2 regions of the Paraburkholderia sp. A1RI-2L genome follow, and region 1 is predicted to be linked to the other one. Evidence: predicted binding sites of a transcription regulator. Region 1 holds the regulator's gene; the other holds the start of a gene.
What was found. Region 1 encodes FliA, which starts transcription of late flagellar genes. Its sites were predicted from a motif close to CTAAAGTTTNNNNNNNNNNNGCCGNTA; they were not measured.

Region 1 (4,212 bases):
CTCGTGCGCAGCGCGTTCTGCGTGCCGCGCGATCGCTCGCCGTTCGTGCCGCACGAGGACGATATTCCCGCGCTGCTCTCCGCGCTCTCGACGCGCTCGGCCACGCAAGCTCCCGAGGTCCGGTTTGGATAAGTTCGTGATCGATCAGGCAGAAGGCCTGCGACGGCTGCTCGCGCGCGAAGGCTCGCGCGTGATCGCCGTGACCGGCGGCCACGGCGCACCCGGGCGCACGACCGTGGTGATCAATCTCGCGGCCGCGCTGATCGCGCTGGGCAAGGACGTGCTCGTGATCGACGAGTGCCTCGGTCCGCGCTCGGTCAGTGCGCAGCTCGGCGGCGGCATGCGCGGCGTGAGCAACGAAGCGCGCGGCAATGCCGCAAGCCTCGCAGGAAACTTCGCGCCGAATTTCGCGGCGGTGATGCGCGGCGAGATTGCGCTGGACCAGGCCGTGGCGCGGCATGCGCTGGGCTTCGGCGTACTGGCCGCGCCGCGCGAGCAGTGCGTGGGGGCGCAGCTGGATGCGCCATTGAGCAAGCTGCTGGCCGGTCCCGCCGATTTCGTGCTGATCGACGCGCAGCTCGACGCCGAAGGCGCGCTCTCGCCGCTCGCCTTGCACGCGCACGACGTGCTGATCGTGATGCGCGTGACCGCGCAGGCGATCACCGACGCCTACGCCTGCATGAAGCGGCTGCATTTCGCGCATGCGATTGGGCAGTTCCGCGTGCTTGCGAACCACGTGGCGAGCGCCGCCGACGCGCAGGCCGCGCTCGAGAATCTCGCGGGAGTGGCGAGCCGCTACCTCGCGGTATCGCTGGAGCGCGCGGGCAGCGTTGCCGCCGATCCGCACATGCCGCGCGCGCTGCAACTGTCGCGCTGCATCGTCGATGCGTTTCCGTCGACGGCTGCCGCGCGAGATTTTCGCCACGTGGCGGCCGAACTGCCGCACTGGCCGCTGCGCCCCGCGCTGTTGGCATCGGCGGGCGCGCCGGCGAGTCCGGAGCAAGCGGCGAATTCATTCGTTTCATCCGTCACGGACGCCCCGTCCGCGAGCGCGACGGCCTATGCGGGATGGCGGGCGGACTCGCCCGTGCACGCGCATCGGCACGTGTGACGGACACAGGAAGGAGAGCCAGATGTATAACGCTCAAGGAAAGATTTCGCAGGCCGACGTGCTCGCGAAGTATGCGCCGCTCGTGCGGCGGCTCGGATTGCAGCTCGTGGCGAAAATGCCCGCGAGCGTGGATCTCGACGACTTGATCCAGGCCGGCATGATCGGCTTGCTCGACGCTGCGAGTCGCTACAAGGAAGATCAGGGCGCGCAGTTCGAGACCTACGCGAGCCAGCGCATTCGCGGCGCCATGCTCGACGAGTTGCGCAGCAACGACTGGCTGCCGCGCAGCCTGCGGCGCACCTCGCGCGAAGTGGAAAGCGCGGTGCATCAGGTGGAGCAGCGGCTTGGCCGCTCGGCGAGCGAGACGGAGATTGCCGAGCATCTGCAGATGCCGCTCGACGAGTACCAGAGCATGCTGCAGGATCTGCACGGCAGTCAGCTCATCTACTACGAAGACTTCGACCGCTCCGCCGACGACGAGCCGTTCCTCGACCGCTATCGCGTCGATCACTCGGACCCGCTCTCGGCGCTGCTCGACGAGAGCCTGCGCGGCGCGCTAGTCGAGGCGATCGAGCGGCTGCCCGAGCGCGAGAAGTTGCTGATGTCGCTGTATTACGAGCGCGGCATGAACCTGCGCGAGATCGGCGCGGTGCTGGAGGTGAGCGAGTCGCGCGTATGCCAGTTGCACAGCCAGGCGGTGGCACGCTTGCGGGCGCGGCTGCGCGAGATGTCATGGGCGGGGACGGAGCATTGAATCGGCTTGGCATCAATGGGTTGGGTGCTGTGTTGAGGGCTGGCTACCCTACACAGAACCCTACTTCAAACCCTACGCGGAATAAATTAATTCAATACAAAACAATGGCTTAGTGTTTATAATTCGCGACTTCAAACCCTACATGGGTGTGAACATCACGCCATGACGACGACCGTTTCGTTTGAGCCATTGTTTCCTGAAGATCGGGTGCTTGATCCGCTGCTTGATCAGGCGTCGGATCTTGTCGGTTCGTCAGAGAGATTGCTTCCCGTGTTGAGGACTCCGTTTTCTGAGGCATTGGCGCCCCAGTTGCGCGCGATGAACTCCTACTACACGAACAAAATCGAAGGCCAGCACACCACGCCCGCCAGAATAGAAGACGCGCTCAAAGAGAACTATTCGACAGATAGCGTCGAACGCAAGAAACAGCACCTGGCTCTGGCGCACATCGCAACGGAAACCGTACTGGAGCACGATTGGGCGACGCTTCCCGTTGCTGCCCTGTTCGAGCCTGAGCGCGTCACGACACTGCACGAGCGGTTCTTTTCAGCGTTGCCAGCCGACGAGCGATTTACCAGTGAAGGTGCACCTATCGTTCCCGGCGAACTTCGGAATGTGGACGTTACGGCTGAGCTGCTTTTTCACAATTATTTGCTGACTTGTGGGGAAAGACGTTTATCGACTTGAACCGGTCAAACGCAGCCAGTCATCAGTAGACGTTCAACGAAAAGCTACGACAAATTTAAGTTGCTTGGGTCGGTGATTCCTCTGAAAGAAAAGTAAACACGGAGATTTCGCCCATATACCTTGAAAGGCGTCGCTCGGAAACGATGACCAAATAGTCTTGCAACCAGATTTCGTCTGCCCCCAGACGCTCTGCGCCAACGGTCTTTCGTGACGGATCGCAGTCTTTGTCTGAGTGCCTTTTTCCGAAAAACCAGTGAAGATTTTTTCACCACTGCCGACAGAGGTAAATCGATTCCCCTCGCAGTTAGCACCCAGAAACAAAAAAGCCGAAGCCCCCGTGCTTCGGCTTTTCAATTCCCCACGCAACTGCCAACCACGCGAGGAACAAGGGCCAGTTACAGCCCGAACGCCGGCAGGCGTCCATCCGGCCCGTACAGCATCGACGTGCCGTTGCCGGTTTCGCCCCGCAAAATCGCGAGCGCCCGGCGGTTATGTTCCATGCGGGTGCGAACCATCATGCCGATCGTCAGGTTCTGCCGGCGCGCGCGCTCGGTCGAACCCAAGAGCCGCGCCCACTGGCCCGCGAGCCGCGCGTCGCCGTCGCAGGCCATCTCGATGCCCTTGCGTCCGGCCGGCAGGCCGAGCCCGGCCAGTTGCGCGTCGCGCACCTTCTCGAGCCCCGCCATGCGCTGCGTGAGCGTCGTCTTCTGTTCGACGATCTGCGGCAGCGCATCGATGCCGTCCGCCGTCGTGAGCGCCTTCTCCTCGAAGGCGAGCAGCGAGGCGAACGCCTCAACCGCGGCGTGTTCGTCGATCAATGTGGCGAGAAGCGCGTCTTTCATCCGGGACCACCTGAAAATGCGGGTTGCGGGACGCCCTGGCGCCCGCGCCCTGCGATTTAGCCGCCCGAGGCCGGCTTGAGCAGGCCGCGCGCGGTTTCGATAATGCCGTCGGCGATCTTGCCGGCGTCGATTTGCAGCGTGCCGTTCTTGATGGCGTCCTTGATCGACTGGACCTGGCCCATGTCGATGTCGGCGGCGCCGCTCGCCGCGAGCGAGCGCAGCGAAGAGGACAGCGACGAAAGACTCACGTTGGCGTCTGCGCCAGTACCCGCTCCGATGGCGCTCGATGCCGCGCCGGCCGATGCCGTGCCGCCCGCGCCTGGCGCGCTCGCGGATTCGCCTTGCTGCGTGCGCGCCGGGCCATCCTGGAGCGAACGCGCGTCATTGCGGTTGGAGGTGTCGATTTTCACGATTGGGCTTCCTGATCCGTATGGCCTTGATAACGGCAACGCTGCGCGCGAACTTTAGCGCGAAAGTCCTGCCGTTACATGCTGTTACGTGTCCTTGCCCACATGGCCGCCGCACCGCCTTTTTTACCGGACCGGCAATCCTGCCCTAAATCTGCACCTGCACCGTGGCGGCATCTTTCACGACGCCGCTGATGATCTGCCCGCCGGCCGTGCGCACGCGCACCATCTGGCCGGGCGCGGCGTTGTTGAGCACGCTGCCTTCGGCGGAAATCGTGAAGTTCGATCCCACCGCGACCACCTTGACCGTCTGGCCGATCACCACCGACGAGGCGCTGCGCAGCATGTCGGTGCGCAGCGGCAAGCCTGCCGTGATGCGCGCGAGCGCGACCGCGCCGTTGGCCTGCGTGG
Region 2 (4,212 bases), on a different contig from region 1:
TGCACCATTGGCGGATCATCGAGCAGCACTGTGTTTGTGAATAGCGAGGTCGAGCCGTGGGTGGCCGTCAACCCGAAAAACTCGTCCAACCTCATCGGCGCGTGGCAGCAGGACCGCTGGTCGGACGGTGGCTCTCATGGCCTCGTTGCCGGCTTCTCCTTCGACGGCGGTCACACATGGGGGCAAACGTCCTTGCCCTTTAGCGCATGTGCGAACGGGCTCGGATACGAGCGCGCCTCTGACCCATGGGTGTCCATCGGCCCCGACGGCACCGCCTATGCCGTCTCCATCTCGTTCAACAACTCCAACAACAGCAATGCCGTGGCCGCAGCGGTTTCCAGCGATGGCGGTCAGACCTGGGGAAACCTCAGCGTGATCATCGCCAACAACGAGCCTACCTTGCAGTACTTCAACGACAAGGAATCGGTGACTGCGAATCCGATCAAGGCCGGCGTGGCGTATGCGGTATGGGACCGGCTCGAACTGCCGAACGGCAACCCCTACGCGAATCTCCATACGGCCGCTTACCGCGGCCCGACATTGTTCTCGAAGACCGTGGATGGCGGCAAGACCTGGAGTACCGCCGCGGAAATCGTGAAGGTGCCCTCGCGGCAGCAGACGATCGGCAATCAGATCGTGGTCAATCAGCAGGACGGGACGCTCTACGACTTTTTCGATCTGATCACGCCGCCATTCAACCAGGGGGCAGGCAGGGTAGCGTTCATCAAATCCACCGACGATGGCGCCACGTGGACCCAACCTCAGATCATTTCGACGCTGCAAACGGTTTCGGTTTTTGATCCCAATTCCGGCACGCCGATACGCACCGGGGACATCATTCCCGAACCGGCGATCGATCCGGCGACGGGGCAGCTTTATGTCGTCTGGCAGGATTCGCGCTTCAATGGCGGGAAGTACGACGAGGTGGCGCTATCGACGTCCGCCGATGGTGGCAAGACATGGAGCGCGCCCATGCGGGTGAATACGCCTTCGGGCCGACCCGCATTCAATCCTGCCGTGCGGGTCAACCCTGCGGGCGTGGTGGCCGTCACGTACTATGACTTCCGCACGCTCAAGTCCACGGACACCACGCTGCCGACGGATTACTGGCGCATCACCTCGCCGCGCGGGGGCCAGAATTTCGGCAATGAACTGCATATCGCGGGGTCCTTCGATATGAAAACCGCGCCTTATGCCGAAGGGTACTTTATCGGGGATTATGAAGGGTTGGGTGCAACCGATACGGAGTTCGTGCCGTTCTTCGTGCAAACGACCGGGAATGCAAGCAATCCCACCGATATCTTTGTAGCGCCAGCGCCGTAAATCGCTCGACTAGTCAATTGCGCCGGATCCGCGCGACCCTTTCAGGGCGCGCGGATTCGCGCGCGCCAACGATGGCTTGAAGGGCATGGACTGAAATGCCGGATTGATTATTCAAGAAAATCAACTATTTGGCATTTGTTTTCGGCTATTCGGCGGCCATTTCCCGCGTGTCTGTCATGTCCCTGATTGAGCATAAGATCAGATTTTTTGCATATGTCCCTCTAAAGTTCCCTGGTGGGCGGTCGTTACCCCAAACATGGCGGTCGAAACAACGCGTTTGACAGTCCGCCGACGCCACGGTCGCCGTGGCGCAAACGGGCTCAGTCCCAATCAGGAGAATTTCCATGCTCGGAATCAACAGCAACATTAACTCGCTCATCGCGCAGCAGAATCTGACCGGCTCGGGCAGCGCGCTGTCGCAAGCGATCACGCGCCTCTCGTCGGGCAAGCGCATCAACAGCGCAGCGGACGATGCAGCGGGTCTTGCGATCTCGAACATCATGCAGACCCAGATCAACGGTCTGAACCAGGGCGTGTCGAACTCGAACGACGGCGTGTCGATGGTGCAAACGGCATCGAGCGGTTTGTCGTCACTGACGAACAGCTTGCAGCGTATTCGCCAACTCGCGGTGCAAGCATCGAACGGCAGTATGACCAACAGCGATCGCGCAGCCCTGCAACAGGAAGTGTCGCAGCAGGTTTCGGAAATCAACCGTATTGCGTCGCAGACGACATACAACGGTATGAATATCCTGAATGGCTCGCTGGGCAGCGTGTCGTTCCAGGTCGGGGCGAACGTCGGCCAGTCGATCAATCTGAATTTGACGCAAAACGTGTCGGCTGAAACCTTGGGCGGTGGCTTTGCGAGCTCCGGCTCCGTGCTCGGCTCGGTTTCCGGCCTGAGCCTGAATAGCAGTGGCACCGCTGTCACGTCCGGTGCAACGATTACTTCGGTGAACATCGTCGCAGACGGCAAGGGCGGGTTCACCTTCACGGACCAGAACGGCGTTGGCATTAGCTCGACGGCTTCCGGCAACCTGTTCACGGTTACGGCGAACGCTAACCCGAATCTTCCTTCGACGATCGAAGCGAAGGTAGGCAGCGCGCTTGATCCGTCGTCCGCGATCAGCACGATCAACACCAACAATGGCAGTGGTGGAACAACGATCATCGCTGCGGGTACCACGCTCGGCACCATCCAGAACATCAGCATCGACTCGACCGGCAAGCAGGTGCCTGCCGGTACGGCAAACGCCATCACGTCGGTCACGGTGAAGGCTGACGGCCAGGGCAACATGCTGTTCTACGATCAGAACGGCACCGCGCTGACCGCGCCGGGCGCGGGCGGGTCGCCCCTTACAAACTATATGAGCTACACGGCCGCGACCGGCTACACCGCGGGACCGCCGGCGACAATTACCGCGTCGGCCAAGCTCGTTGTGGGCGGGACGGATTTCACGAACACGGCGGTCGACAGCGTGAACACGGTGAACACTCCTGAGCAAGTGTCGAACATCGATATCAGCACTGCCGCTGGTGCTAGCGCAGGGATCTTGTCGATCGACAGCGCACTGAACACGGTGAACAACCTCCAGGCAACGCTCGGCGCCGCGCAAAACCGCTTCTCGGCAATCAGCACGACGCAGCAAGCCCAGGCAACCGACCTGTCGACCGCTCAATCGCAAATCCAGGACGCCAACTTCGCCCAGGAAACGGCCAACCTCAGCAAGGCACAAGTGCTGCAGCAAGCCGGCATCTCGGTGCTCGCGCAAGCGAACTCGCAGCCGCAGCAGATCCTGAAGCTCCTGCAGTAACAAACGCTTCATGTGAGTCAAGCAGTACGCGCCGCGCGCTCCGCCCACCATACCCGGGGCGCGCGGCGCTTGCCAACCGGGAGGACTACCTCCCGTTTGGCGTTTTCAAACCTGAACCGTACTTGAACCGATCCACCCGGCATCGCCGACGCACGGAGCCCCTTCATGTCCACCGTATCCGGTACCTCGAACGCGAATCTGGCCTCCAGCGCCGCAGCGTCGGCCAACACCGCGCTGCAGCAAGCCGCGCAGTCGGTCATCAGCGGCTCGACCGGCAATTCGTCGATGGACGTGAGCTCGCTCGTCACGGCGCTCGTCAACAGCAAGATCGCGGGCCAGGCAGCGACACTATCCACTCAGCAGCAACTGGACAACACACAGATCTCCGCATACGGTACGCTCTCGGCCGCGCTTTCGGCGTTGCAGGCGGGCCTTACCTCGCTCTCGAACGGCACGACCGTCAATGCTTTCACGGCGAGCGCGAGCGGCACGGGCATCGCGACCACGGCGGCCAGTGGGGCGGTGGCTGGGACGTATTCGATCGACGTCGCGCAGATCGCGGCCGCGCAGGTGCTTACGTCGAAGGGCTATGGCGCTAGCCAGCCGCTGGCTTCGGTGCCGAGCACGATGACGCTCTCGATCGGCGGCGCGAGCACCACGATTTCGCTGGACAGCAGCAACAGCACGGTTTCCGGCATTGCGGCGGCGATCAACAGCGCGAGCAATAATCCCGGCGTGACGGCCACGGTCGTTAATGGCGCCGATGGTGCGCACCTCGTGCTGCACGCGAACGCCACCGGATCGCAGAACGCCATCAGCATCCAGATCAGCGATACGGCTACGGGCGACCCGCTGAACGGCCTCGCGGTGACCGGCAACGCCGGCACGTCGCTTGACGGCAATGCGAGCGCAACCAGCGCGCAGCTCAAGGCCAACCAGTCGACGCTCAGCAACGTGCAGTCTTCCGGCTCGCCGGCCACGCCCAACTGGACCCAGACCACCGCCGCGCAGGATGCGTACTTCACGCTCGACGGCACCGGCGTGACCAACGCGACGAACTCGGTGACTACCGCGC

Region 2: the regulator FliA is predicted to act here: its motif matches at 1,545-1,571, upstream of PWP93_RS33640 (flagellin).

The regions. Positions count from the first base shown of each region.
Region 1 covers NZ_JARBTA010000001.1:2,927,041-2,931,252, forward strand. Annotated here, with positions in the region: gene flhF (flagellar biosynthesis protein FlhF) at 1-132, shown strand, start outside; gene PWP93_RS13375 (MinD/ParA family protein) at 125-1,111, shown strand; gene PWP93_RS13380 (RNA polymerase sigma factor FliA) at 1,134-1,865, shown strand; gene PWP93_RS13385 (hypothetical protein) at 2,028-2,552, shown strand; gene PWP93_RS13390 (flagella synthesis protein FlgN) at 2,948-3,394, opposite strand; gene flgM (flagellar biosynthesis anti-sigma factor FlgM) at 3,451-3,804, opposite strand; gene flgA (flagellar basal body P-ring formation chaperone FlgA) at 3,950-4,212, opposite strand, start outside.
Region 2 covers NZ_JARBTA010000005.1:184,453-188,664, forward strand. Annotated here, with positions in the region: gene PWP93_RS33635 (sialidase family protein) at 1-1,323, shown strand, start outside; gene PWP93_RS33640 (flagellin) at 1,668-3,137, shown strand; gene fliD (flagellar filament capping protein FliD) at 3,303-4,212, shown strand, end outside.